3 regions of the Streptomyces sp. NPDC005775 genome follow, and region 2 is predicted to be linked to each of the others. Evidence: riboswitches for the same ligand, from Rfam matches in the RefSeq annotation. Region 2 holds a riboswitch; each other region holds the start of a gene.

Region 1 (9,502 bases), on a different contig from region 2:
TGTCGCCCCATACGTAGCCGATCGGCTCCTGGCCCTCGGGGATGTCGATGATCATGACTGCTTCCTTCCGAGTCGGCCGGCTGCGGGGCGCAGGGGGACGTCGAGCGCGTCGTAGAGTCCGGGTTCCGCCTCCACCAGCCAGTCGATGGCGTTCACCAGCCGGCCGACCGCGGTGGCGTTGCCGCCCGCCGAGCGGTTCTCGCCCTCGTCGGTGGCCTCGACGGTGACCTCGATGCGTGGGCGCCCCTCGATGATCACCCGGTGGGCACCGGCGCCGTCGGGCGGCGACGGCCAGTCCGGGGCACACAACGGATGGATACGGGTGATGTGCTCGATGACGATGCGGGGCTCGCCCTCGACGATGCCCTGGACCTCGAAGCGGACCGCGCCCTGGGTGCCGGCCTCGAACGCGCCCATCGTCCTGGTGGTGACGGTCGTCTCGAGCGCCCGGCGGGACATGGTCTCGCGGATGTCGTCCAGCTCCACGCCCAGGGCCCGGGCCATCAGGCGTATCTGCCCACCCCACACCATGGTCGGGACGGAGGCCGCGAGCATGAGGGGTTCGTACTCCATGGGGTGCCCCATGCCGATGAGGTGGCGGACCGAATCGGGCTGGTCGTACGTGGAGTAGTCGAAGATCTCCTGGCAGCGGATCGCGTCGATCGTGGTGCCGAGTCCGCTGATGAGCAGGGGCAGGACGTCGTTGCCCCAGCCGGGGTCGACGCCGGAGACGAAGAGCGAGCCGCCGCCACCGGTGACGGCGGCGAGCACCGGTTCGCGCAGCTCGGCCGGGGCGCTCCGCTGGTCGTAGAGCGCGTACAGGGCGGGGGTGACGACGACGGCGCCCCCTGCCACGGCCCTGGTGATGTCGGCCAGGGCCTCATCGGGGCGGATGTCGCCGGAGGCCGCGTACACGACGGCGCGCGGGGCGGTGGCGAGCACCGCGTCGACGTCGTCGGTCGCGGTGACGCCCAGATCGCGGTCCAGCCCGGCGAGGGCGCCCGCGTCGCGGCCCACTTTCGCGGGGTCGTGGACGAGTACGTGCGCGAGTTTCAGGGCCGGATGGGCCTCGACCGCGCGGATGGCCGCGCGGCCGACATTGCCGGTACCCCAGACCACCGTGGAAATCATGCGGCGGAGGGTAGCGCGCGGGATGAAAGGTTCATAGTGCCATCGCGCACCGGGTTGGGAGTGGGCCGGCGATGACCTCGCGTCCGCAGTACGCGGGTCCGGGACCGGGAGGAGCCGGCCCGTGCGGGGCAGGGCCCGCGTGGCATGACAACAGGGGTGGAAGGGAGCGGGTCAGCTCCCTTCCACCCCTGTTCACGGCTCCCCGCGCGGCGGGACCGCGGTGGGGTCAGTACGCCCCGAAGACGTTGTCGATCGAGCCGTACGTGGCGGCGGCGTAGTTGCACGCGGCGGTGATGTTGGCGACGGGGTCCAGGATGTCCAGCGAGGTGCCGGGCACGTGGAAGGCGTCGAACGTGGGCTGGATGACCTGGAGGAGCCCCATGGACGGGGTGCCCGCGACGGCGTTCGAGTCCCAGTTGTTGACGATCTGCGGGTTGCCCGAGGACTCGCGCAGGATGTTGCGGTGGATGCTGTCGTAGCTGCCGGGGATGCCGTGCTCGGCCATGACGGCGAGCGACTCCTTGATCCAGCCGTCGAGGTCGTCGGTGTACGCCGTCGCGGTCTGCGCGGGGGCGGTCGAGGCGGTCTCCTCCGCGACGGGCGTCACGGTCGTCCGCTGGGAGCGGTCGGCGCGGTCGGTGCTCTCGGCCCGGTCTGCCGACGGCTGCGAGGCGCTGCCGGACGTGTTCTCCGCCTTGAATTCGCTCTTGGTCGCGGCCTTGGGGGCGGCGGCCGTGGACTTGGCGCCGATGGTCAGCTTCAGGCCCGGGTGAATCAGGTCGGGGTTGCCGCCGACCACGTTCCGGTTGTCCTTGTACAGCTGCTCCCAGCCGCCACTGAGGGAATGCCCCCGGGCGATCTTGGAAAGCGAATCGCCGGAGACCACGGAATAGGTGGTGGACTCGGCCTTCTGTGCGGCAATTTCCTTGCCGGCCACGGAAGTCGGCGCTGCGGTCTTTTCCGCGACGACCGACTTGACCGGGGCGGCGGAAGCCGATCCGGCAGTCAGCAGGGGGAGCGCGAGAACGGCTCCGCCCGCGCTCACGGCGATGAAACCGCGCGTCAGGGTGCTGGACTTGAAACGACGGTGGTGACCCTTGATGGGCATGGCGCTTTTCCTCTCCGCCGCCTGCGAGGTGAGCTGTCGGGTTCGGACTGGAGATGTCCGGTCGCACATGGCGACTTCACCCCTAGCCGCTCCGGATTTCCGGACCGGCGGCAAACCTGGGTCCCCCGCTCCTGCCGTACGTGAGTGGTGTCGGGTTACCGGACGGCGGCAGGATTCGGCGTTCCATCCGGATTGACGGTGACCGTAAGCGAGAAAGGCAGAGCGAAACAAGCCCGGAATTCGTGATCACAATTGACGCGCAAGATCAATCAAAGGAAATGTGCGACACCGGTCACATCGGCGCGGGCCGACTTTCTTGGGACATCTGGGAACCGGCCCTTCCGGTTCCGCGTCCGGGCCGGGAAACGTGACGCTGGCCACTGTGTCCGAAAGGGGCGTTTTGACGGTTTCAAGGACGCGTGACCCGAAGGAGCGCAGCCCTCGTCCTGCGCTTGTAATTAATGCGACAAATTACTCTATTTGGACATTACGAAACGGCTGAAGGCTGCGTGGTGACGGCGGCACGGCTGCGCGCCACCACGACCGGAGAACCGTCGCCCGGGGCGGACAGGATGTCCGCGTCGAGCGCGTACAGCTCCTTCACCAGGGCCTCGTCGACCGTCTCGCGAGGGGCGCCGCGGGCGATGACGCGGCCGGCCTTCATGGCGACGAGCAGGTCGGCGTACCGGGCGGCGGCGGCGAGGTCGTGCTGGACCATGACGACGGTGCGGCCGGTGGCCGCGACCTCGCGCACGAGCTCCAGGACCTCGACGGCATGCCCGAGGTCGAGGGCGCTGGTCGGTTCGTCCAGCAGGACGACCGGGGTCTGCTGGGCCAGCACCATCGCGAGCCAGCAGCGCTGGCGCTGACCGCCGGACAACCGGTCGAGGCGCTCCCCCGCCAGTGCGGTGGTGCCGGTGGCGGCGAGCGCCTCGCGTACCGCCTGCTCGTCCTCGCGCGACCACTGGCGCAGCAGCCCCTGGTGCGGGCTGCGGCCGTAGCGCACCAGACCGGCGACGGTGACCGCCTCGGGGGCGCGCGGCGACTGGGGCAGCAGGGCGACATGGTGGGCGGCCCTGCGCCGGCCGGTCTCCCAGATGTCCGTGCCGCCGATCAGGACCGTGCCGGACTCGGGGCGGTGGAGCCGGGCGACGGTCCGCAGCAGGGTCGACTTCCCGCAGCCGTTGGGGCCGACGATCGCGACCACCTGCCCGGCGGGGACGGTGAGGTCGACGTTCTCGACGACGGGACGGCCGGGGTATCCGGCGTGCAGGCCACGGACTTCGAGGCCCGCCTTCGTACCGGTCGGGTTCTCGGTCATGTGCGGCTCGCTTTCTCGGTCATGACGGTTCACGCTTTTCCGGCGGCCAGGTCGGGCCGCAGCAGTACCCACAGGAGGAAGGGGCCGCCGAGGACGCTGGTGACGACCCCGACGGGCAGTTCGACCGGAGCGGCGACACGTCCGATCGCGTCGGCCGCGGCGATCAGCGCGGCTCCGGTCAGCGCCGAGCCGGTGACCGGGACGCGGGTGGGACCGGTCAGCCGCTGGGCGAGGATCGGGGCAGCGAGCGCCACGAAGGCGATGGGGCCGCCGACCCCGACGGCCGTACCGGCCAGCAGCACGGCCAGGCCCAGCGCGACGGTACGCACCCGCCGCAGGTCGACTCCGAGGGAGCTCGCCACCTCGTCGCCGAAGCGCAGCAGTTGAAGGCGGTGGCCGGCCGCCAGTGAGAGCGGGACGAGGAACAGCAGGGCCACGGCCAGTGGCATGCCGGCGTCCCAGTCGCGGCCGTTGAGGCTGCCGACGGCCCAGAGGAACACGCCGCCTGCCGTGTTGTCGTTCTCGCGCGACATGATGAGGTCGCTCACGGCGCCGATGAAGGTGGAGACGCCGATCCCGGCCACCAGCAGTCGGTAGCCCGCGCTGCCCGCTCCCCCGGCGCACAGGACGACCACGACAGCCGCGCCCACGGCACCGATCGGACCGAGCCACCAGTTGCCGACCATGCCGGTGGCGGAGCCCGCGGCGGCGGCGACGACGGCAGCGGTGGCGCCCTCGTTGACACCGACCAGGTCCGGCGTGGCGAGCCGGTTGCCCGCCAGGGTCTGGGTGAGACAGCCCGCGATGCCGAGGGCGGCGCCGACCAGCAGGCCGGTGAAGACGCGGGGCAGCCGGAAGTCCCGCACGATCATGACGGTGCCGGCATCGCCGGTTCCGAGCAGTCCCGAGAGGGTCTGCGACAGGCTCATGCCGGTCGAACTCGCCATGACTCCCAAAGTGATGAGGACGGCGAGCAGCGGGAGCAGCAGTGCGGCGGCGAGCGCGCTGCGCCGCGGGAGGAGCCAGGACAGCGTTCCGGTGCGGAGCACGACGCTGTCGGGCGGGGTCACGTCCGTCATGCCGGGACTCCCGCCGTGGACAGCCGGGAGGAGCGGGCGATCCACACCAGCAGGGGGCCGCCGACGAAGGCGAGCAGCACGCTGACCGGGGTCTCCCAGGGCCGGATGACGATCCGAGCGAGGACGTCCGCGATGATCATGATGTCGGCCGCGATCAGGGCGGACAGGACCAGTTGTGCGGCCATCCGGGCTCCGGCCAGCGCCCGGGCGGCGTAGGGCGCGAACAGTCCGAGGAAGGCGATGGGCCCGGCCACGGCGACGGCGCAGCCTGCGAGCAGCGAGACGGCCCCCGCCACGACGAGCCGGATCCGGCCCGGGTGGTGGCCCAGGGAGCGGGCTCCGTCGTCCCCGAGTCCGAGCGCCGCGAGCGGGCGGGCGCAGCCGAGGGCGGTGAGCAGACCCACCGCGATCAGGGGCAGGAGGGGCAGCAGGTCGGAGATCTCGATACCGGCGAGCGAGCCGATCGTCCAGTAGCGGTAGGTGTCGAAGGTCGACTGAGTACCCAGCAGGACGTACGAGGTGAGCCCGTGGAAGGTCGCGCCCAGCGCCGATCCGGCCAGAACCAGCCGCAGCGGGGATCCGCCGCCGCGTCCGGACGCGGCGAACAGGAGGACCGCCGCGCTCGCGACCATGCCTCCCGCCAGGGCCCAGACCAGCAGCGAGGCGGGTGAGTCCGCACCGAAGAAGGTGAGCCCCAGCACCACGGCGAAGGCGGCTCCCGAGTTGACGCCGAGCAGCCCCGTCTCGGCGAGGGGGTTGCGGGTGGCGGCCTGCAGGAGACACCCGGCCGTCCCCAGGCACGCTCCGACCAGGACCGCGGCGAGCGTGCGCGGCAGGCGTACGTCCACGACGGCCAGGCGCAGTTGCGCGTCCGCGCGGGCGGCCGGGTCGCCGACGAGGTAGTCCCAGGCTCCGCCCGCCGAACTGGACCCGGTGCCGATGAGCAGGGACAGCAGGACGAGGGCCGGCAGCAGGAGCACGAGACCGGTGGCCGCCCACACAGCGGCGCGTCCCTCCCGTGGCGGGATTTCGGCGGGGCGGGCTCCGGTGACGGGGCGTCCCCCTTGCACGATCGACATATGGTTAGCCTAACCTAAGTACACCGGACGGTCGGCGACGGGTCCCAGGGCTCCGCCCTGCCCTGAAACGGCGTCAATCGCCGTGCCCCGTCCCCCGTCGGCGCGGCGGAACACCCGCCCGGACCGTCCTCATCACTCGAACGCAAACGGAGATTCCAGGCCATGGCGCCGAATTCGACCTTCTCTTCCCGTGGCCTCGTCCGCCCGTCGGTGACCGCCTCGCTCCTAGGCCTCTGCGCCCTGGCGATGACCGCCTGCGGATCCTCCGGGGCATCGGACACATCCGACAGCACGGCCGCCTCCACGTCCTCGAAGACGGCCCAGCTGACAGATGCGACCGGGACGTCGGTGAAGGTCCCCTCGACGCCGCAGCGTGTGGTGGTCCTCAGCGAGATGGACCTGGACGCGGCCCTCGCGCTGGGCGTGAAGCCGGTGGGCCTGACCGCCGGCCGCGGCCAGAAGGGCGCCCCCGGCTACCTCGCCGACCGGGCGAAGGGCATCCCCGTGGTGGGCGCGGTCACCGGCCCCGACATCGAGAAGGTCGTCCAGGCGAAGCCGGATGTCATCCTCGCCGGTCAGCTCGCCGACGAACAGGTCCTGCAGCAACTGCGCAAGGTCGCGCCCACGGTCGTCACGATCGACGGCACCAAGGACTGGAAGAAGGCGCTCTCCCTCACCGGCAAGGCACTCGGCCGCGAGAACGAGGCCAAGTCGTTCCTCACCGACTACGACACCCGGGCCGCCGCCCTCAGGAAGGACCTTGGCGCGCAGGCGGGCAAGAGCGTGTCCGTCGCCCGCTACTCGGCCAAGGGCTCGGCCGTCATGCAGCAGGGCGTGTTCATCAGCGACGTCCTGGGGGACCTGGGCTTCACCCGCCCCGGCATCCAGAACGAGAAGGGCGAGGGCCACTCCACGCCGATCAGCGACGAGAACCTCAAGGAGATCGACGGGGACTGGCTCTTCATCGGCACCCTCACCTCCACGGGATCGGACCAGGCCCTCGTGGGCGAGCTGTCCGAGAAGCCCGCGTACAAGCAGCTGGGTGCCGTGCGCAACGGCCGGGCGACGGTGATCGACGGCACGAAGTGGACGAGTCTGGGCGGCGCGCAGGCGGCCGTCTCGGTGCTCGACGACATCCGCAAGGCCATGGTCAAGTGAATCCCGAACCGGAACTCACCGGCCGGCTCGCCCTCGTGACGGGGGCGGGCCGCGGGATCGGCGAGGCAGTGGTGCACGCCCTCGTCGAACGCGGCGCCCGCGTCCTGGCCACCGACCTCGCACCCGAGGGCGTCGCCGCCCTCGCCGGGAAGTACGGCGAGCGGGTCGCGGCCCGCACGCTCGACGTCACGGACGCCGCGGCCGTCGAGGCCCTCGTCGCCGAGGCCGAGGACACACTCGGCCCCTTGGACATCGCGGTCAACGTCGCCGGAGTGCTGCGGTGTTCGGCGGTCGCCGAGCTTACGGACGAGGACTGGGCGGCCACCTTCGCCGTCAACACCGACGGGGTGTTCCACGTCTCGCGGTCCGTCTCGCGCCGGATGGCCGGACGCCGAGCCGGCAGCATCGTCACCGTCGCGTCCAATGCCGCGGGCATCCCCCGTACGAACATGGCCGCCTACGCGGCGTCGAAAGCCGCGGCCGTCATGTTCACCAAGTGCCTCGGCCTCGAACTGGCGCCCCTGGGCATCCGCTGCAACACGGTGTCGCCGGGCTCCACCCTCACCGACATGCAGCGCGGCATGTGGCCGGCCGGAGACGAACACGCCGCCGCCCGGCAGGTCATCGACGGGGACGGGGCGAGCTACCGCACCGGCATTCCGCTCGGCCGGATCGCCGAACCGTCCGACATCGCCGACGCCGTCGCCTTCCTCGTGTCCGACCGCGCCCGCCACATCACCCTGCACGACCTCTACGTCGACGGCGGCGCCACGCTGCGGGCCTGATCCGCCCCGCCCGGAACCCCGCCAGCGGATCGCAGCCCTCCCCCACTGGAGACCAGAAGACATGTCCGCCTCACTGCGCGTACCCACCGCCCCGGCCCAGACCGCCCTCCGCTCCTCTCCCCCTCCCTCCCCCGGTGCGGCCACCGCCCTGCTGGAGGCCTACCGGCCCGGTACGGACCGCTTCCTCGCCTCGTCCCGTCACACCCTGCTCGCGACCGGCACCGCGGCCGACGTCCCGCACGACACACGGCCGTTGGCCACTCGCGTACGTGAGGTGCTCGATGCCCGACGGCACGCCGGGGACCCGGCACCGATCGTCGTGGGCGCACTGCCCTTCACCCCGGACGCCCCGGCCGCCCTTGCGGTCCCGCAGTTCGTGCGCCGGGCGCCGGCCCTGTGCGAGGACCCGCTCATCGCACTCCCCGGCCAGTCTGCGGAGCCCGGCACCTGGCGGACCCGTGAGGTACCGGCCGCCGCCGACTACGCCGCATCGGTGGCGGCGGCGGTGCGGCGGATGCGGGCCGGGGAGTTCGACAAGGTCGTCCTCGCCCGCACCCTGGAGCTGACCTCCTCGCACGACCTCGATCTGCCCGCCATGCTCCGCCGGCTCGCTCAGCACGACCCGAAGGGCTACACCTTCGCCGTCCCCAGCGGGCCGGGCCGCACCCTCATCGGCGCCAGTCCCGAACTCCTGGTCGCCCGCGCCGGGAACGTGCTCACGGCCAACCCGCTGGCCGGCTCCGCGCCGCGCAGCGACGATCTGGCCGAGGACGTGCGGCGCGCCGCCGCGCTGCTGGAGTCCCCCAAGGACCTCCATGAGCACGCCGTGGTCGTCGCCGCCGTGCGGGAGGCCCTCGCCCCGTTCTGCGTGCGCCTCGACGTACCCGAACGCCCCACGCTCGTACGGACCGCGGCCATGTGGCACCTGTCGACGACCGTCACCGGCACGCTCGCGGACTCCTCTACCACCTCCCTGGACCTCGCTTCGGCTCTTCATCCCACGCCCGCGGTGTGCGGCACCCCGACCGCGACGGCCCGCGCCGTCATCGCGGAGTCGGAGCCCTTCGACCGCGGCGCCTACACCGGCATGGTCGGCTGGCAGGACGCGGACGGGGACGGGGAGTGGGTCGTGACGATCCGCTGCGCCGAGGCCGAGGGCCGCTCGCTGCGGCTGTTCGCCGGAGCCGGTGTGGTGGCCGCCTCCTCACCCGAGGCGGAGACCGCGGAGACGGGCGCAAAGTTCCGCACCTTCCTCAGCGCCGTGGGGGCCGCGCTGTGAGCGCCGCCCCGCAGGACGACGCCCCCACCTGGCCCGCCGATGTCGCCGAGCGCTACCGCGCGGCCGGGTACTGGCGCGGGGAGACGTTCACGGACGTGCTCCGGGCACGCGCCGCCGCCCACCACGACCGGGTGGCGGTCATCGACCCCGCGGAGGGGCGCCGCAGCTGGACGTACGGTGAGCTGGACGAGCGGGCGGCCCGGATGGCCGCGGGATTCGCGGCGCGGGGCATCGCGAAGGGCGACCGGGTCGTCGTCCAGCTGCCGAACGTCGCCGAGTTCATCGAGGTCGTCTTCGCCCTCTTCCGGATCGGTGCGCTGCCCGTCTTCGCCCTGCCCGCCCACCGCGAGACGGAGATCGGCTTCTTCTGCTCGTTCACCGAGGCCGTCGCCTATGTGATCCCGGACCGGCACGCCGGCTTCGACCACCGTGCGCTGGCGACCGCCGTGCAGGCGCGTACCCCGGGCCTCAGGCACGTGTTCGTCGCCGGTGATCCGGGCGAGCACACGGCCCTGTCCGACGTACCGTGCGAGGAGTCCGGTCCGCTCGACGGGCCCCAGCC
Region 2 (9,502 bases):
GGCTACGCGTACAAGGAGATCGCCAAGCAGCTGTTCATCTCGGTGAAGACGGTCGAGTCGCACGTCTCGGCGGTGCTGCGCAAGCTCCAGCTCTCCAACCGGCACGAGCTGACGCGGTGGGCGACGGCCCGCCGGCTGGTCTGAGTCAGACGCGTTCGCTCTCCGGGTCGAGCGAGATGTTCAGTTTCTCGCCGACCCGGAGGTAGCCGATGGACGCGTAGATCCGCTCTACCTCGGCGTCGCCCGGCTCCAGCCACACCACCCGGCAGCCCCGCGCGAACGCGGTCTCCGTCAGGTGGACGGAGAGGGCGGCCCCGATGCCGCGACGGCGGAACTCCGCGCCCACAGCGAGACCCGCGAGCTCACTGAGCCCGTCGACCGGGACGGAACAGCCGCCCGCGCCCGCCGGGACGCCGTCGACGGTGGCGAGGGCCGCGACCCCGCCGTCCGCCGCGGCGGTGCGCAGCCACTGGACCGTTCCCGCCTCGGGTTCGCCCGTGCCGCCGTAACCCAGGTGCTGGACGAGGGCCGCGGCGTCGAACTCCGCGTCCGTGGCGGGCTCGGCCATCACCAGACCGTCCACCGGCTTCGGCGGCAGCAGACCGCCCGGGGCGCAGGCCAGGAGCGGGGCACGGTTCTCCACCGTGAACCCGGCGGCCAGCAGCGCGGGTTCGACAGCGGGCGCCCAGGTGGGCAGGAACTCCAGGCGCGGCATCCGGTCCAGCTCGCGGAAGGCCGCGACCAGCGCGTCGAGTTCGGCCGGTGTCGGCTCGGCGCCCTGGTCGGGGATCGCGTAGTTGGCGTACTTCAGGGACCAGTTCGGGTTGTGGCGAATCGCGAAGGGCCCCACCCGGACGTGGTCCGGGGAGCGGAGCGTGAGCGTACGGGCGTGGGTCTGGACGTCGACGTCCAAGGGCATGTGCGCGTGTCCTTCAAGCCGTTCGGGTGCGGAGGCCGGGATCCTATGCCACCCGGGTCGCTCCCGCGAAAGGCATTTGGTCGATCGGCGCGACGCGGACCGGGGCTCCCGGGCGCGGGGCGTGGATCATCTGGCCGTTGCCGATGTACAGGCCGACATGGCTGATGCCCGAGTAGAAGAACACCAGGTCCCCGGGCGCGAGTTCGGATCGCGGGACGCGCCGGCCCGCTTCGATCTGCGTGTACGTGGTCCGGGGGAGCGAGACACCCGCGGAGCGGTAGGCGGCCTGGGTGAGGCCGGAGCAGTCGAACGAGGAGGGGCCGGTGGCGCCCCAGACGTACGGCTTTCCCAGGGCGGTGTACGCGAAGGCGACCGCTTCGGCGGCGCGGGCGTTGGGCGCCTGGGCCGTGCCGCGCGGGGCACTGCGGTCGGCGTGTGCGCCGTCGCGGCCGCCCTCGGAGGCGTCGAAGGCGGCGCGGTCGGCGGGGGAGAGGCGGGCCAGCAGTTCCCGGGCCTCGGAGAGCTTGGTGCGGACCGTGGCCTTGTGCTTCTTCAGGGCGGCCCGGCGGGTGGCGAGCTCGGTCAGCCGGCCGGCGGCCTCGGCGCGGACCTGGGCCACGTCCGCGACCTGGCGCCGCACGGTGCGCACCTCGGTGGCGCGCCGCTCGCCGGCCCGCTCCACGTACGAGGCGCGCCGGAGGTACTGGTCGGGGTCCGAGGAGAGCGCCAGCTGCACGGCGGGGTCGAGGCCGCCGGAGCGGTACTGCGCGGCGGCGTACGAACCCAGCGCCTCGCGCGCGGTGTTGAGCCGCTCGGTCCTGCGGGCGGCCTCGTCGCGCAGGGCGTCCACGGACTTCTCGGTGGCGGCGGCCTTCACCTTGGCGCCGTTGTACTGCTCGGTGGCCACCTCCGCCTCCCGGTACAGCCGGTCCACCTCGGCTTTCACCTGGGCGGGGGTCGGCGCCGGATCGGCGTGCGCGGATCCCGGCAACGCGGCGGCGGTTGCGGCCCCGGCGAGGGCGAGCGTCGCCGCGGTGCGGGCAGCAGAGCCGGTGTACGGGCGCTGCTTGGGTTTCCGGTGCGCTGCCACGAGGGCGGGCGTCCTTCCTGTCGACGGCCCGCCGGGGTCTACCGACGGGCCCGCCCGGCCCGGCGGCGGGCCGTCAACAGGGGGGACGGCCCACCGCCGGATCCTCGGCGGGGTGACCGGGAACGCCGCCCGGGTACGGATCGGCGCTGTGCCGGTCACCTGCCAGGGACGCTAAACCCGGGACACGGGGAAGAGTTGTAATGACGCTTATTGCGCGAATTTGGCGTTGCGTTGCTGCGGGGCGATCGGAAAAATTGCATCAGAGTCAGGCAATTGGTGCATCTCGCGGTCAAGTGGTTGCTAAGGCCCACCTGGGTGCGGAGTGCTGATATGGCCGCGGCTAGGCTGCGGAGCCATGCGTGTACTCATCGATGTCTTCGTCGCCCTGCACATCATCGGCATCGCCTCCCTGCTGGGCGGTTTCCTCACCCAGATGAAGGCGATGAGGGCGGGCACGGCACGCTTCGTCCCGGCCATGCTGCACGGCGCGCTGACCATGCTGGTCACCGGAATCGCGCTCGTCGGACTCGACCAGGCCGACGACCACCCCGTGAACAACGTCAAGATCGGCATCAAGCTGCTGATCCTGGTCGTGATCCTCGGGCTCGTCTACGTCAAGCGCGACGAGGAGAAGGTCGACAAGGGCCTCTTCGCCGCCGTCGGCGGACTGACGATCGTCAACATCTTCATCGCCACGCTCTGGACCTGAGCCGTCGCCGACGCCGCTGCCCGGACCCGCGAGGGCCCGGGCAGCGGCGTTTCCAGGACGTGGGCCGAGAGGCCTCAGCCCGGTCGCACACTCCCGTAGATCGGCATGTAGTAGATCGACTCCTCGCGCACGTTCGCCCCCGGCTTCGGTGCGTGGATCATCATGCCGTCGCCCTTGTAGATGCCGACGTGGCTGATGTCGTCGTAGAAGAAGACCAGGTCCCCGGGCTGCAGATCCGCCGTGGCGATCCGGGTGCCGACGTTCACCTGGTCCCAGGTGGTCCGCGGAATGTCGACGCCGGCCGCCTTCCAGGCAGCCTGGGTGAGTCCCGAGCAGTCGTACGAGGACGGGCCGGTCGCCCCCCAGACGTACGGCTTGCCGACCTGCGCCCTGGCGAACGCCATGACCTTCTCGGCCTTGGTCGAGGCGGAGGCGTCCGTACCCGAGCCGGTCCCCGTACCGCTGCCGGTCCCGCTCCCGGTGCCCGTCCCCGTACCGCTGCCGGACTCCTTGGCGGCCTCCTCGGCCTCGCGGTCCGCCTCGGCCTTCGCGGCGGCCTGCTTCTTCGCCAGCTCCGCCGCCTTGCGCTTGGCCTCCGCCTCCTTCTTGCGCTCCAGATCGGCCAGGCGCGCCTTCTCCTCGGCGGTCAGCTTCGACAGCAGGCCGCGGGCCTCGGACAGCTTCGTCTGGACGTTCTGCTTGCTGGTGCGCAGCGTCGCCTGCGACTCGGTGAGCGTCTCCAGGCTCACGACGGCCTCGGCCCGCTGCTCGGACGCCTTCGCCTGCTGCGTACGGAAGTCCGAGACGGCCCGCGTCTGGCGCTCGGTCATCCGGTCCATGAGGTGCGTCTGGTCGAAGAACGACTGCGGGTCGTCGGCCAGGAAGAAGGTGGCGGTCGGGGCGAGGGCGCCGCCGCGGTACTGGGCGGCCGCGTACGTGCCGAGCGTCCTGCGCGCCTCGTTCAGCTTCTCGGTGCGTCGGGCGACGTCGTCCAGCAGCGTGTCCACCGTGGAGCGCTGCTTGGCCGTCGCCTCCTTCGCCTGGTTGTACTGCTGGGTCGCGGTGCCCGCCTGCCGGTAGAGGTCGTCGACCTTCTTCTGCACGTCCTCGATGCTGGGCCTGGGTGCCGGGGCGGCCAGTGCGCTCTGCGTGGACAGCAGGGTCACCGACGCCAGCGCGGCCGTCGTGAGCCCGACGGCGGGGCCGGTGCTGCGCACCAGGGTGCGCGGTTTGCGATGCGACGCCAAGGCCGGCATCTCCTTCCGTGGACCGCCTACCGGGTTAGCTGTCGGGTTCGGGCGGAACGGAAGGCTGCCCTACGGTCCTGGTGGGGGATACGGACCGATTCACCCCGGTGATGCGTGTGGGTCTCCGGTTCCCGGCTCCCGTACGGGGAGCCCGGATTCGGCGTGGACGCCCGCTCGGCGTGGATCGCCTCTGGGGTTACGGGCCGCCCGAACGAGCACGCTAGCCAACTCATGGTGCCGCTGTGAAGGTTGATGTTCGATATGCCCGATACATTTTCGTTACCTCGGCGGATTGAGGCCCTGCGGGGCAGGTGGGGCCCCGGGTCGCTGCACGCAGTGCGGTCCGGCGCTCGCTCTGCGTGCCTGCCCGGGGGTGCGTGCTTCGTCACTCGGCCCCGGAGTGTCAGTGCGGCCGCCTAGACTCGGACAGCGATGAGCAGCCTCTTTGACGACAGTTTCCTGGCCGGCCTCCAGCACACGGAGGAAGGGCCCCCGCCGCCCCCCGAGGACTCCGCACCCGAAGCGGTGCCGGAGGGCCTCTTCGCGGGCGTTTTCGAGGGGCCCCCGCCGCCCCGCGAGGCGTACTACCGCGACGGGGCCCACCGCCCCGTCATCGACGCGGCCGCGCTGCTCGACGGGCTGAACACCGAGCAGCGCGCAGCCGTCGTGCACGCCGGGTCCCCGCTGCTCATCGTCGCCGGTGCCGGTTCGGGCAAGACCCGCGTGCTGACCCACCGCATCGCCCACCTGCTGGCCGAGCGCGGGGTGCACCCGGGCCAGATCCTGGCGATCACCTTCACCAACAAGGCCGCCGGCGAGATGAAGGAGCGCGTCGAGCAGCTCGTCGGACCGCGGGCCAACGCCATGTGGGTCATGACCTTCCACAGCGCGTGCGTACGCATCCTGCGCCGCGAGTCGAAGCGGCTCGGCTTCACCTCCTCGTTCTCGATCTACGACGCCGCCGACTCCAAGCGCCTCATGGCCCTGGTCTGCCGCGATCTCGACCTCGACCCGAAGCGCTTCCCGCCGAAGTCGTTCACGGCGAAGGTGTCGAACCTGAAGAACGAGCTGATCGACGAGGAGACCTTCGCCGGACAGGCCACGGACGGTTTCGAGAAGACGCTCGCCCAGGCCTACGCGCTGTACCAGTCCCGGCTGCGCGAGGCCAACGCGCTGGACTTCGACGACATCATCATGACGACGGTGCACCTGCTCCAGGCGTTCCCCGACGTCGCCGAGCACTACCGCCGCCGCTTCCGCCACGTCCTCGTCGACGAGTACCAGGACACCAACCACGCCCAGTACACGCTCGTACGGGAACTGGTCGGCCCGGCCGGCCCCGAGGACACCCCCGCAGAGCTGTGCGTCGTGGGTGACGCGGACCAGTCGATCTACGCCTTCCGCGGCGCGACCATTCGCAACATCCTCCAGTTCGAGGAGGACTACCCGAACGCGACCACGATCATGCTGGAGCAGAACTACCGCTCCACGCAGACGATCCTGTCCGCGGCCAACGCGGTCATCGAGCGCAACGAGAGCCGCCGCCCGAAGAACCTCTGGACCAACGCCGGCGCCGGTACCCGCATCACCGGTTACGTCGCGGACACCGAGCACGACGAGGCGCAGTTCGTCGCCGACGAGATCGACCGGCTGACCGACGCGGGCGACGCCAAGGCCGGCGACGTGGCGATCTTCTACCGGACGAACGCGCAGTCCCGCGTCTTCGAGGAGATCTTCATCCGCGTGGGCCTGCCCTACAAGGTGGTCGGCGGCGTGCGCTTCTACGAGCGCAAGGAGGTCAGGGACGTCCTGGCCTACCTCCGTGTCCTGTCGAACCCCGAGGACACTGTCCCGCTGCGGCGCATCCTGAACGTGCCCAAGCGCGGCATCGGCGACCGCGCCGAGGCGATGATCGACGCCCTGTCGATGCGCGAGAAGATCTCCTTCCCGCAGGCACTGCGCCGTGTCGACGAGGCGTACGGCATGGCGGCCCGCTCGTCGAACGCGGTGAAGCGGTTCAACACGCTGATGGAGGAACTCCGCACGGTAGTGGAGTCCGGCGCGGGACCGGCGGTCGTGGTGGAGGCCGTCATGGAGCGGACCGGCTATCTCGCCGAGCTCCAGGCGTCCACCGACCCGCAGGACGAGACCCGGATCGAGAACCTTCAGGAACTCGCCTCCGTCGCCCTCGAATTCGAGCAGGAGCGGGCGGAGGACGAGGGGGCGGGCACGCTCGCCGAGTTCCTGGAGAAGGTCGCGCTCGTCGCCGACGCCGACCAGATCCCCGACGAGGACGAGGACGGCTCCGGTGTCGTCACGCTGATGACGCTGCACACCGCCAAGGGCCTCGAATTCCCGGTGGTCTTCCTGACCGGCATGGAGGACGGCGTCTTCCCGCACATGCGGGCGCTCGGACAGACCAAGGAGCTGGAGGAGGAGCGGCGGCTCGCCTACGTCGGCATCACCCGCGCCCGCGAGCGGCTCTACCTCACCCGGGCGGCGATGCGCAGTGCCTGGGGACAGCCCTCGTACAACCCGCCGTCGCGGTTCCTCGAGGAGATCCCGGACCAGCACCTGGAGTGGAAGCGCAAGGGCCCGATGGCGGCACCGGCGGGACCGACGTCCGGCATCACCTCGTCGCTCTCCGCCTCCCGCTCACGCTCGGGCCCCTCGGGATTCGCGACCCGGCGGACCTCGGACAAGCCGACGATCACGCTGGTGGCCGGCGACCGGGTCACCCACGACCAGTTCGGTCTGGGCACGGTGACGGCGGTCGAGGGCCTCGGCGACCAGGCGAAGGCCACGGTCGACTTCGGCGACGAGCGCCCGAAGAAGCTGCTGCTGCGGTACGCGCCGGTCGAGAAGCTGTAGCGCCGGGCCGGCCCTGGGGTGGGCGGCCACGGCCGGCCCACCCGGGCAGCGGTCAGTTCGGGTTGACGTTGTGGCTGCGGAGCCAGGGCAGCGGGTCGATGGCCGCGCCGCCACCGGGCCGCACCTCGAAGTGCAGGTGGGGGCCGGTCGAGTTGCCGGAGTCGCCGGAGTGCGCGATGACGTCACCGGCCTTGACCGAGCCCGAGCGGATCCGGGTGCTGCTGAGGTGGCAGTACCAGGTCTCGGTGCCGTCGGCCGCGGTGACGATGGCCATGTTCCCGTAGGCGGTGTTGAACTGCGTACGGACGGTGCCGTCGGTCGCCGCCATCACCGGGGTGCCGTAGTCGACGGGGAAGTCGATGCCCGTGTGCACGGACATCCAGTTGACGCCCGCCTGACCGAAGTACGCGCTGAGCCGGTGGTCCTTGACCGGCATGACGAACTTGGGGCGCAGGGCCTCCTTGCGGGCGGCCTCGTCCGCGCGCCTCTTCTTCTCGGCGGCCTGCCGCGCCTTCAGGTCGATGCGCTCCTGGGTACGGCTGGCGCGATCGGCGAAGTTCTCGGCGTCGGCGCTGAGGTTGGCCAGCTGGGTGTCCAGCTTGTTGTTGGCCGCGACGGGCTTGACCGTGCCGGGGTCGGCGGCCGCCATCGACGTCGTCTCGTCCTTCTTCTCCTCGCCGCCACCCATTCCGCCCACGGATGCCGCGGCGATGCCCGCCACGCTCATCACACAGGCGGAGGGAACGGCGACGGTGAGAAGGGCGGAACGCTTCGCGGGGGAACGCCTGCGGCTGCGGTTCCCGCCACCGCTGCGGGTGACGGGGCGGCTTGCGGGGCGGTGGCTCCCGGCCGGAGCGGGGTCCGGGCCGGCGGCGGCGTCGTGGCCGTCGGACGGGGTCGAGGGCTCGGACTCGAACTCGGTGCTCGCCGTGCCCTGGGTGTCCTGGCTGCCGTGGGTGTCCTCGGGGGTTTCCGCGCCGAGGTCCGTCTCCGGGAGGCCGAACTCGGAGGTCCGGTGGTGCTCGTACGGGTCGTACGGCTCGTACGCGTCGTAGGAGGCCTGATGTTGCTCGTAAGCCTCGGTGATTCCGTACGCGTACTGGGCAGTTTGTTCGGCTGCGTTCGGCAACGTCGCCATGTGCGAGGTTTGCGCGGTTTGCTGTTCGTGCTCGGGCGTGGCGCCGGTGCCCGTGCCGGTGTTCCAGGCGGTGGCGTCGTAGGCGCCCGTGTCGTACGTGCCGGCGTCGTACGCACCGGTGTCGTAACCCGTCGTGCCGGTGCCGGCCCACTGGCCGCTCTGCTGCCAGGTGGTGGTGTCCCACTGGCCCGAGGAGTCCGGGGCGCCGTGCTGGGCCGGGATGTGGCCGTAGCCCCCGTCCGTCGGGATCCAGGTCGCGCCGGTGTCGTACTGCTGCCCGGTGTCGTACGGGTGCTGCTGGGGCTGCGCGGTGGGGGCCGTGTAGTCGGCGGTGTGGCCGTACCCGGCCGTGTGGTGCGCGCCCGTGTCCCACGAGGAGGTGTCGTACGTCCCGCTGTGACCGGCCTGGCCGCTGTCGTACGGGGCGGCGTAACCCGTCGTGGTGTCGTACGAGGTTTCGTAGCTGCCGGGGAGGGAACCGAAGAGCGGGTCGCTGTCGAAGCCGCCCGTGGGGTGGCCGTCGTGTCCGGCGTACCCGGCGTGGGGGTGCTGGTCGTTCACCAACTTCTCTCTCGCCTCGGCAGCAGGACCAGTGTCCGGGGTCCGGTGGGGACTCCGGGGGAAGCAGTGGCCGCGACTGTACCCGGCGGTATGCGACGCCGACAATCTTCGAAGGCCTCCCGGCGCTCAGGAAACGGGCAATCGGCCGTCTTTCGACGAGCTGCTCACACAGCCTTGGCTCTATGTTCGAAACCCGTTCTATTTGTGGCGCGGTGGAGCGTTGACCGGGCGGGGTTGCCGGCCCGTCCTGGGCCACTTTCAGGCCACGGACGCGGTACCGGTGGACGCCCGGTCCGCCTCGTCTGCGTCGAGCGCCTCGCGGACGGCGGCGGCCACGGAGGGGTGCACGGGCAGGGCGAGATGGCCGACGCCGCTCACGCGTACGTTGACCGCGTCGAGGTCCGGGTGGTCGATACGGGCCGCCTCGACCGGAACGATCACCTGGTCAAGCTCGCTCCAGAAGCTGACGAACCGGGTGCGGCAGCCGGGCGCGGGCAGCCGCAGCTCCTCGATCGGCGCCGAGTCGCTGCGCATCTGGCGCACGATGGGCAGGGCGCCGGCCAGCGGGGCGACGGCGGTGCCGCCGTGCGGCGTGCCGAGGGTGACGAGGGTGCGGACCCGCTGGTCACCGCCCAGCCGCTGCACGTAGTAGCGCGCTATCAGGCCGCCGAGGCTGTGCCCGACGATGTCGATCTCGCGGTGGCCGGTGCGGGCGCAGATCTCCTCGACGTGCCGGCCGAGCAGCTCGGCGGCCGTGCGGATGTCGCAGGTCAGCGGGGAGTGGTTGAGCGACTCCAGGTGGCGCCAGCCGTGCCGGGCGAGCGACCGGCGTAGCAGGACGAAGACGGAGCGGTTGTCGATGAAGCCGTGCAGCAGTACGACGGGCGGCCGCTCGGGGTGCCCGACGGGGAGGGCGGTAGTGCCCGCGGGAGCGGTCGTGGCCGTGGATGCCCGGCCCGTCTGCCCC
Region 3 (9,502 bases), on a different contig from region 2:
CGCCGTACGGGCCGCGATGGCCGCGTACGAGCTGAAGTGAGCCCCGCATGGACCTGACGATCCTCTACCGCGGGCCGCTCGCGTCGTGCGACTACGACTGCCCGTACTGTCCGTTCGCCAAGCGGCGCGACAGCCGGGAGCAGCTGCTGGCCGACCGTGCCGCGCTGGAGCGCTTCACGGCGTGGGCGGCGGCGCGGACCGATGACCGGATCTCGGTGCTGTTCACCCCGTGGGGCGAGGGGCTGGTCCGCTCCTGGTACCGCCGGGCGGTGGTCGAGCTGGCCCGGCTGCCGCACGTCCGGCGGGTGGCGATCCAGACGAACCTCAGCGGCCGTACGCGGTGGCTGGCCTCGGCGGGCGCCGCGGACCGCGACAAGATCGCGCTCTGGTGCACGTACCATCCGGGCCAGACACCGTACGAGCGGTTCCTCGGCCGGTGCGGGGAGCTGGTGTCGCTGGGGATCCGCCACAGCGTGGGGGTCGTCGGGCTCGCCGGTCATCTCGACGAGGCGCGGCGGCTGCGGGCTGCCCTGCCGAAGGAGGTCTACCTGTGGGTCAACGCCGCCGAAGGGCACACGTACACGGACGAGGAGGCCGGCCGCTGGACGGAGATCGACCCGCTGTTCCCGTACAGCCGCCACCCACACCGCTCGGCGGGCCTGCCCTGCCGGACGGGTGAGTCGGTCATCTCCGTGGACGGTGACGGAACGGTACGCCGCTGCCACTTCGTCCGCGCCGAGCTCGGCAACCTCTACGACGGCAGCTACCGCGCGGCGCTGGGGCCCCGCGCCTGCCCGCTCGCCGTCTGCGACTGCCACATCGGCTATGTGCACCTGGAGACGCTGCCGCTGTACGACGTCTTCGCCGGCGGGGTGCTGGAGCGCATACCGGTGCTGCCGCTGCCCTCGGCCGCCCGGCGCGGCTGAGGACAGCGAATCCGTCAGAGCGGCAGCAGGTCGGGCCGCTTGGCCCCCACGTGGTCGCCCGAGGACTCGCCGCGCAGCCGCCGGCCGATCCACGGAACGAGGTACTCGCGCGCCCAGTGGATGTCGTCGCGCCGCACTTCGAGGGTTCCGCGCTGCACCTGCGGCGGCCACTCCTGGTCCGGGTCCGCGGGCACGCCGAGGCCGAGGACCTGGGCGGCGCGCAGCGCGACCCTGGTGTGCCCCTCGGGCGAGAGGTGCAGCCGGTCGTTGTCCCAGGCCCGCCGGTCCTGGACCGAGCGCAGGGACCACAGGTCGAGGACCGGGCAGTCGTAGCGGTCGGCGATGGACCGCACATGGGCCGTGTAGGTGGCGATCTTGCCGCGCAGATGCCGCAGCACGGGAACGTTGCGGGTGTCGAAGCCGGTGGTGACCATGACGGTGCCCACCGACCGGGTCAGATCGGCCACGGCGCGCTCGAAGCGCTCGGCCACGGCGTCGGGATCGGAGCCCGGCCGGATGATGTCGTTGCCGCCGGCGCAGAAGCTCACCAGGTCCGGGGCGAGTTCCTTGGCGCGCGGTACCTGCTCCTCGACGATCTGGTCGAGGAGGCGTCCTCGTACGGCGAGATTGGCGTACCGGAAGTTCCCGTGAGCGGTGCCTGTCGCCGCGCCGAGGTCCGGGAGCTGGTCCGCGAGGAGTACCGCGAACCGGTCCGCCCAGCCGACGAAGGTTCCGTCCGGACCGGGGTCACCGACTCCCTCGGTGAAACTGTCGCCGATCGCCGCGTACGACCCGATGGCGCCCCGTTGGTTGTTGACGCCCTGATGGATGTTGTTCGAATCGTCTGCCACAAGGGCATATCCTGCACCGCCGAATGTGACCTACGCGACCGTAATACGGGGTTGACGGGTGGTGAGATAGACCACCCAGTCAGTTTTTGGTAAAGGGGGAATAAGCAGAGGGACGGTGCGCCGCCGCGCACCGTCCCTCTATGCATTGCTCAGGTCCGGTTCACCGGACCGGTGTTGCCCCTGCTGCCCGGATCAGACGTTGATCCCGTGCGACGCCAGGTAGGCGATGGGGTCGATGTCCGAGCCGTACGCCGGACCCGTGCGGACCTCGAAGTGGAGGTGCGGGCCGGTGGCGTTGCCGGTGGAGCCGGACAGGCCGACCTGCTGGCCCGCGGTCACGGTCTGGCCGGCCGAGACGGAGAGCGAGGACATGTGGCCGTACTGCGAGTAGTGGCCGTCGGCGTGCTTGATGACGACCTCGTTGCCGTACGCGCCGCCCCAGCCGGCGGTGACGACGGTGCCGGAGGTGATCGCCTTCACGCTCGTGCCGGTGGACACGGGGAAGTCGATGCCGGTGTGGCTGCCGCTGGACCAGTTGGAACCGGAGGCGCGGTAGGCGGTGGTGTGGTTGCCCGGGACCGGGTGGACGTAACCGGAGTCGCTGCTCTGGGCGGCCGGCGCCGAGGTCTCCTCGGACGACGAGGCGTCGGAGGAGGACGACGACGAGTCCGACGTCGTGGACGCCTTCGTCCCGGTCGTGGCCGGGGCCTTGGACGGGGCCTTCGACGGGGTGGTGGAGCCCGTGGAGGTGGTCGAGGCGTGGCCCCAGGCCTTGCCGCCGAGGGTCAGCTTCATGCCCGGGAAGATCAGGCTCGGGTCGTCGCCGACGACCTTGCGGTTGTCCTGGTACAGCTTCTCCCAGCCGCCCTTGAGCTTGTGCTCGGCAGCGATCTTCGACAGGTAGTCGCCGGAGACCACGGAGTACGTCTTGGAACCGGCCTGCTTCTGCGCCACCGGCTTGGCCGGGGTGGCGTGCGTGGCGGCGGCCGACTGCGAGGTGGCGGGAGCGGCCTGCTCCGCGGCGTTGGCACCGGTGGCGCCGAGCAGCGGCAGCGCGATGACGGCTCCACCGGCACTCGCGACGACGACGCCACGGGCGATGGTGCTGGACTTGGGACGGCGGTGCTTACCCGATATGGGCATGAAGGTTTCCCTCTCCGGCGCCTGCGAGGTGAGCTGTCGGGTTCGGACTGGAGATGTCCGGTCGCGACTGGCGCGACTTCACCCCGAGCCGGCCGGATTCCCGGTCGGCGGCTTACCTGGTTCCCCCGCTCCTGCCACGCGGTGAGTGAGTGCGAATTCCGGGCGGCGGCAGGATTAGGCGGTCCGTCCGGATTGCAGCGAACGTAAGCGAGCCGGGACGGCGGAAACAAGCCACGGGTTCCGTGCGGGATTCCGCTTCGGAAAATCGGCGAGGAATTCCGGTCACACTCCGTGGATTACTGATCTTGGCTTTCCGCACCGTGCACGGAATACCCCCACGCCCCGCCGCCACACACCGTCACGGATATGATCCCGCTCACGAGCGGTCGATCATCTCCCGCACAACCGGGGCATGTTCAGCCAAAGGCCCCAATACGGACATGTCATGCCCATCGCCCCATCGCGACGAGACATCCGGGACGGCCGGCTCACGCTTCCGGCGCGCCGACCTGTCGGACGGGCCCGAAGGGCGGGCATGCGCGCGGGCCCGAAGTGCGGACCCGAAGTACGGGCATGACCAAGATGGTTGCCCGAGGAATCAATGTCGTATCGTCACGAGAGTGGACCCGCGGGCGACACGCGCCCCCGGCAGAGCCTCCAGGAGTGACCGTGACGCAGCAGCTGCCGCAGACCCCGCCGACGGAGCCCCAGCTGGCAGGTGTCCGCAATTTCCGTGATGTGGGCGGCCTGCCCACCTCGGACGGGCGCCGCGTGCGGTACGGGCGGCTCTACCGCAGTGGCCACCTGGCGCACGCCACCGCCGAGGACGCCGCGTTCCTCACCGGTCTCGGCCTGCACACCGTCTTCGACTTCCGCAACGTGGCCGACCACAAGCTGGACGGCCTGGACGTGGAGCTGCCGGGCGTGCGCAATGTGAGCATCCCACTCAGTGACCCGGCGGACGGTGCCGAGTTCTGGCGGATGGTGCGCGACGGCGACATGGACGAGCTGCGGTCGATCCTGGCCGACGGCAAGGGGTCCCGCCGCATGATCGCTTCCTATCGCCGGACCATCCTGGACCGCACGGCCGAGCACAGCCGGGTCCTGCACGCTCTGGCCGAGGACAGCATGCCGGCGCTGATGCACTGCGCCGCGGGAAAGGACCGCGCGGGTCTCTCGATCGCGGTGTCCCTGCTCGCCGTCGGCGTCGAGCGCGAGGCCATCGAGGCCGACTACCTCAAGTCGAACGACGCGCACCGCCGCTACAGGATCCGCCGCAGCGACACCTCCGCCGCCGGAATGTCGCCCGAGGTGATGGAACTGCTCAATCCGCTCTTCGGCGCCCACCCCGACTACCTGGCGGCCGCCTTCACCACCATCGACGAGACCTGGGGCACGACCGACCGCTACCTCTCCGAGGGCCTCAGGATCACCCCGGAGACACGGGAGCGGCTGCGCGAGCGCCTGCTCGACTAGGGCCTTTCGTCTGGCTGGATCGGGCCGCCCCCGGGCCTGATCGCGCGGGAGGCGTCCTCGACCATCACCCGCCGGCTACTGGTTGTGCATCCCGACGGCGAACAGCAGATAGAGGAAGCCCGCGATGATGTGCCCGGCCACCAGGTAGGCGAAGAGCCTGATGACGAGCCCGCGGGGCATCTTCTTCTCCTGCGGGTCGTAGTTCTTGGGCCGGCCCGGGCCGAACGGGTCGTAGTCCTCGGAATCGGTCATGACAGGTCCTCTCTGGCGACCGGCGGGGCCGGTGGCGGGGACGGAGCTTCAGCGACGGTGGATCCCGCTGCCGAGGCACAGCTCGGCGGCGGGGCTCTGCAGCAGGGTGTGGACGAAGAGCAGCTCGGCACCGTCACGGTCCAGGGCCGCGAGCCGGTGCGGGGTGAGCGAGTCGAAGTGCGCGCTGTCACCGGGAGCGAGGTCGTGGACCGTCTCCCCGAGAGTCACCCTGAGGTGCCCCGCCAGGACGTACAGCCACTCCTCGCCGGGGTGGACGCGCACCAGGTCGCCCTGGGCGCCGTGCGGCACCCGGACGCGCAGGGCCTGCATCGCCCGCCCCGGACCGCCGGCCTGCTGGTACATCCAGCCGTCGGCCTCGGCACCCTCGAACCGGCGGCCGCGGACGATCGCGTCACGTTCCGGGGGGATCTCGCCGAGCAGCTCGGAGACCGTCGTACCGTAGATCCTGGCGAGTCCGAGCAGCATCGGCAGTGAGGGCTGGCGCCGTCCCGTCTCGAGCCGGGACAGGTGGGCGGGCGAGAGCCCGGCCCGCTGGGCGGCGGTCTCCAGGGTGAGACCACGGCTGCGGCGCAGATCGCGCAGGCGTGGCGCGACCCCGGGCAGCTCGTCGGCCACCCCTCCTTCTGGAGGATTCATACCCTCATTGGGCCAGGAACTTTCCTCGGAGGCAAATTTATTGCCTCCGAGGCAAATCTGCTCCCGGGACGGTCAGCGGTTGGCGACGGCCTGCTTCACCAGGGTCCGGCCGAAGTCCCACATCAGTCCGCCGCCGCTGTGCGCGTCGTCCATCACGGCCGTGAACGCGGTGACAAAGCGGTCCACGTCCGCCTCGTCGATCACCAGTGGCGGAATCAGCTTGATCACTTCGAGGTGGTCGCCGGAGACCTGGGTCAGGATCCGGTGCTTCTGGAGCAACGGTACGACCACCATCTGCGCGAAGAGCCCCTTGCGGGCCGCCTGCAGCATGGTCCAGCGGCTGCGCAGCTTCAGCGAACTCGGCCGGCCGAACTCGATGCCGATCATCAGCCCGCGCCCCCGCACCTCGTGCAGCAGTTCGTACTCCCCGACGAGCGCGGCCAGCCGCTCCCGGAGCAGGTCGCCGGTCCGGCGCGCGTGGGCCACCGTCTCCTCGTCCTCCATCACCGCGAGGACCGCGAGTCCGGCAGCCATCGCCTGGGCGTTGGAGCCGAAGCTCGCGGAGTGGACGAGAACCCGGTCCATCGAGGAGTAGACCCGTTTGAAGATCCAGTCCTTGCCGAGGGTCGCCCCGACCGGCACATAGCCGCCGGAGAGCGCCTTGGCGACGCAGACCAGATCGGGTTCCACGCCTTCCTCGTGCTGGTACGCGTAGAAGTCCCCGGTCCGGCCCAGGCCGGTCTGCACCTCGTCCGCGATGAGCAGGGCCTTGTGCTTGTGCAGCAGCTCCTGGGCCTCCCGCAGGAAACCGGGCGGCGAGGCGTGCACTCCCTTGCCCTGGATCGGTTCGACGACGAGCCCCGCCACGTCGCCGCGCTTCAGCTCACGGCGCAGGGCGTCGAGGTCACCGAGCGCGATGGCGGTGTCGGGCAGCAGCGGGGCGAAGCCGTCCCGGAAGCCGGACTCCCCGTTCACCGAGAGCGAGCCGGTGGTCAGCCCGTGGAAGGCGTGCGCGCAGTACAGGATTCTGGGCTTCCCGGTGGCGTACCGGGCGAACTTGAGGGCGGTCTCCACCGCCTCCGTGCCGCTGTTGCCGAAGAAGACCCGGTCCAGGTGCGGGCTGTGCGTAAGCAGCTTCTCGGCCAGCAGGCCCGGCAGGGGCTGGCAGTCGAACCGGGTGAGGTCGGCGAGCGAGGCGTCCAGGACGTCGTGCAGCGCCTTGCGTACGACGGGGTGGTGCCGGCCCAGCCCCATCACCCCGAAACCGGCGAGCATGTCGAGGTAGTCGTTGCCCTCCGCGTCCCAGAAGTGCGCGCCCTCGGCCCGCTCGTAGACCTTGTCGAAGCCGATGGTGTGCAGCATGCGCGGGAGTTGGTGGTTGAGGTGCTTGGTGTGCAGCTCGTAGCGTTCGGCGCCGCGCTCCGCGAGGAGCCGTGCCAGGTCGAAGCCCTTGGGCCCGTCGTCGTTCATGCCCCGCTCTCCTTGTACCCGTTGCCGTTGCCCGGGGCGTGGTGCCCCCTGCCCGCGACCGCGTCCCTGACGGCCGGCGTGGCGCTGATCCGGCCCGCGATCTCGACCGGTGTGAGTCCGATGTCCGCCAGGATCTCGGCCCGTTTCCCATGGGCGAGGAACTGGTCGGGAATGCCGAACGTCCGCAGCGGTACGTCGACCCCGGCGTCCCGCAGTGCTTGTCCGACCGCGGAACCGACCCCGCCCGCCCGGCTGTTGTCCTCCACGACGGCGACGAGGCGGTGCTGCGCGGCGAGCGGCGCGAGGTGCTCGTCGACCGGCTTGACCCAGCGGGGGTCGACCACGGTGCAGCGGATGTGGGCGCCCTTCAGCAGTTCGGCGGCCTGGAGGCAGACGGGAGCCATGACGCCGACCGCGACCAGCAGCACGTCGGCGTCCTCGGCGCGGTGCAGGACGTCCATGCCGCCGATGGTGCCGATCGCGGGGAGCGACTCCCCCACCGACTCCTTCGGGAACCGGATCAGCGTCGGCGCGTCATCGATGTCGAGGGCCTCGCGCAGTTCGGCGCGCAGTCGCTCGGCGTCGCGCGGAGCGGCGATCCTGAGTCCCGGCACGACCTGGAGGACGGACATGTCCCACATACCGTTGTGGGAGGCCCCGTCGGGCCCGGTGACGCCGGCCCGGTCGAGCACGAACGTCGCCCCGCACCTGTGCAGCGCGACGTCCATCAGCAGCTGGTCGAAGGCCCGGTTGAGGAAGGTGGCGTACACGGCGACGACGGGATGCAGCCCCCCGGTCGCCAGTCCGGCCGCCGAGACGGTCGCGTGCTGCTCGGCGATCCCGACGTCCCAGACCCGGCCGGGGAACGCCTCGGCGAACTTCGTCAGCCCGACGGGATGCAGCATCGCCGCCGTGAGGGCGACGACGTCCGGGCGCTCCGCTCCGATCGCCACGATCTCGTCCCCGAACACGGAGGTCCAGGACGGGCCGGCCGCGGGGACGAGCGGGGCGCAGGTCAGTGGGTCCATCGCGCCGACGGTGTGGAAGCGGTCGGCCTCGTCCCGGAGCGCGGGAAGGTAGCCGCGCCCCTTCTCGGTGATGCAGTGCACGAGCACGGGGCCGTGGAAGCGTTTCGCGCGGTGGAGGGCGGACTCGACGGCAGCGGTGTCATGGCCGTCGACCGGTCCGACGTACTTCAGGCCGAGGTCCTCGAACATGCCCTGCGGCGCGAAGGTGTCCTTGAAGCCCTTCTTGGCCCCGTGCAGCGACTCGTACAGCGGCTGTCCGATGACGGGTGTCTGCCGAAGGACGCCCTTGCCCCAGGAGAGGAAGCGCTCATAGCCGTCGGTGGTGCGCAGGGTGGCGAGGTGGTCGGCGAGGCCGCCGATGGTCGGGGCGTAGGAGCGCTCGTTGTCGTTGACGACGATGATCAGCGGGCGGTCCCCGGAGGCGATGTTGTTCAGCGCCTCCCAGGCCATGCCGCCGGTGAGCGCCCCGTCCCCGATGACCGCCACGACGTGGTCGGGGCGGCCGAGGCGCTCGTTGGCCTTCGCGAGGCCGTCGGCCCAGCCGAGCACGGTGGAGGCGTGCGAGTTCTCGATGACGTCGTGCTCGGACTCCTGCCGGGACGGGTAGCCGGAGAGGCCGCCCTTGCCACGCAGCTTGGAGAAGTCCTGCCGCCCGGTGAGGAGTTTGTGCACGTAGCTCTGGTGGCCGGTGTCCCACAGGATCCGGTCCACGGGTGAGTCGAAGACCCGGTGCAGGGCGATGGAGAGTTCCACGACCCCGAGGTTGGGGCCGAGATGGCCACCGGTCCTGGCCACCGCCTGGACGAGGAACTTCCTGATGTCCTCGGCGAGTTCACCGAGCTGTGGTTCGTTCAGCGCCTTGAGATCGTGCGGCCCGCGGATCGACTGCAGCAGCGTCATCCGGGCCCCCCTCTCTGGTCCTGTTATCGGCTCACGACGGCGGCTCGGTCCCCCGGTCCCACCGGCCGACGCCGGCCCGGCCCGGACACGCCGCGAGGGGCGGCGCGTCGCGAGGGGCGGCGCGTCGCGAGCGCCGGGCCGAGACACGCCCCGGGAGAGCCGGTACGACCGGATCTCCCGCGAGCGTCACGTCATCGGTTCCCGCCGATGGTCTCCCGCGCCGCGCGCAAGGACTCCTTCAGCGACCCCATGGTGGCGAGGACGGCGGTGGGCTCGTAGCCGCAGTGCGCCATGCAGTTGGCGCAGCGCGGGTCCTTGCCCCGGCCGTACTTGTCCCAGTCGGTCTCCTCGATGAGCTGCCGGTACGTCGGCACGTACCCGTCGCTCATGAGGTAACAGGGCCGCTGCCAGCCGAACAGGGAGTAGTTCGGAATGGCCCACGCCGTGCACGGGAAGTCCGCCTTGCCCTCCAGGAAGTCCAGGAAGAGCGGCGAGTGGTTCAGTCGCCACTTGGCACGGTTGCCGCCCGCGAAGGTCTTCTTGAACAGCTCGCGGGTCTGCTCGACGCCCAGGAAGTGCTCCTGGTCGGGTGCCTTCTCGTAGGCGTAGGCGGGCGAGATCATCATCTCGTCGACCTTGAGGTCGTCGTTGAGGAAGTTGAGGACCTCGATGATGGTCTGGGGTGTGTCGGTGTTGAAGAAGGTGGAGTTGGTCGTGACACGGAAGCCGCGCCGCTTGGCCTCCTTCATCGCCGCCACCGCTTCGTCGAACACCCCTTCCTTGGCGACCGATTCGTCGT

The links. Region 2 has a riboswitch for cyclic di-AMP ahead of ACFYPA_RS23780 (NlpC/P60 family protein). Riboswitches for the same ligand answer to the same signal wherever they lie in the genome.
Region 1: linked by a shared signal. The riboswitch ahead of ACFYPA_RS21050 (transglycosylase SLT domain-containing protein) and the one ahead of ACFYPA_RS23780 (NlpC/P60 family protein) in region 2 are both predicted to bind cyclic di-AMP.
Region 3: linked by a shared signal. The riboswitch ahead of ACFYPA_RS02930 (peptidoglycan DD-metalloendopeptidase family protein) and the one ahead of ACFYPA_RS23780 (NlpC/P60 family protein) in region 2 are both predicted to bind cyclic di-AMP.

The regions. Positions count from the first base shown of each region.
Region 1 is NZ_JBIAIU010000009.1:11,451-20,952, forward strand. Features, by position in the region: gene ACFYPA_RS21040 (carboxymuconolactone decarboxylase family protein) at 1-55, opposite strand, end outside; gene ACFYPA_RS21045 (dihydrodipicolinate reductase) at 52-1,131, opposite strand; gene ACFYPA_RS21050 (transglycosylase SLT domain-containing protein) at 1,358-2,239, opposite strand; cyclic di-AMP (ydaO/yuaA leader) riboswitch at 2,245-2,430, opposite strand; gene ACFYPA_RS21055 (ABC transporter ATP-binding protein) at 2,727-3,560, opposite strand; gene ACFYPA_RS21060 (FecCD family ABC transporter permease) at 3,590-4,639, opposite strand; gene ACFYPA_RS21065 (iron ABC transporter permease) at 4,636-5,718, opposite strand; gene ACFYPA_RS21070 (iron-siderophore ABC transporter substrate-binding protein) at 5,881-6,876, shown strand; gene ACFYPA_RS21075 (2,3-dihydro-2,3-dihydroxybenzoate dehydrogenase) at 6,873-7,661, shown strand; gene dhbC (isochorismate synthase DhbC) at 7,723-8,940, shown strand; gene ACFYPA_RS21085 ((2,3-dihydroxybenzoyl)adenylate synthase) at 8,937-9,502, shown strand, end outside.
Region 2 is NZ_JBIAIU010000010.1:249,851-259,352, reverse strand. Features, by position in the region: gene ACFYPA_RS23800 (response regulator transcription factor) at 1-144, shown strand, start outside; gene ACFYPA_RS23795 (GNAT family N-acetyltransferase) at 146-919, opposite strand; gene ACFYPA_RS23790 (NlpC/P60 family protein) at 963-2,009, opposite strand; gene ACFYPA_RS23785 (hypothetical protein) at 2,365-2,718, shown strand; gene ACFYPA_RS23780 (NlpC/P60 family protein) at 2,793-3,974, opposite strand; cyclic di-AMP (ydaO/yuaA leader) riboswitch at 3,973-4,138, opposite strand; gene pcrA (DNA helicase PcrA) at 4,398-6,836, shown strand; gene ACFYPA_RS23770 (M23 family metallopeptidase) at 6,889-8,535, opposite strand; gene ACFYPA_RS23765 (alpha/beta fold hydrolase) at 8,794-9,502, opposite strand, start outside.
Region 3 is NZ_JBIAIU010000001.1:656,519-666,020, forward strand. Features, by position in the region: gene ACFYPA_RS02915 (STM4012 family radical SAM protein) at 1-40, shown strand, start outside; gene ACFYPA_RS02920 (STM4011 family radical SAM protein) at 48-926, shown strand; gene ACFYPA_RS02925 (SGNH/GDSL hydrolase family protein) at 941-1,777, opposite strand; gene ACFYPA_RS02930 (peptidoglycan DD-metalloendopeptidase family protein) at 1,970-2,920, opposite strand; cyclic di-AMP (ydaO/yuaA leader) riboswitch at 2,924-3,078, opposite strand; gene ACFYPA_RS02935 (tyrosine-protein phosphatase) at 3,590-4,396, shown strand; gene ACFYPA_RS02940 (DUF6126 family protein) at 4,472-4,648, opposite strand; gene ACFYPA_RS02945 (XRE family transcriptional regulator) at 4,697-5,305, opposite strand; gene ACFYPA_RS02950 (aspartate aminotransferase family protein) at 5,378-6,775, opposite strand; gene dxs (1-deoxy-D-xylulose-5-phosphate synthase) at 6,772-8,703, opposite strand; gene hpnH (adenosyl-hopene transferase HpnH) at 8,895-9,502, opposite strand, start outside.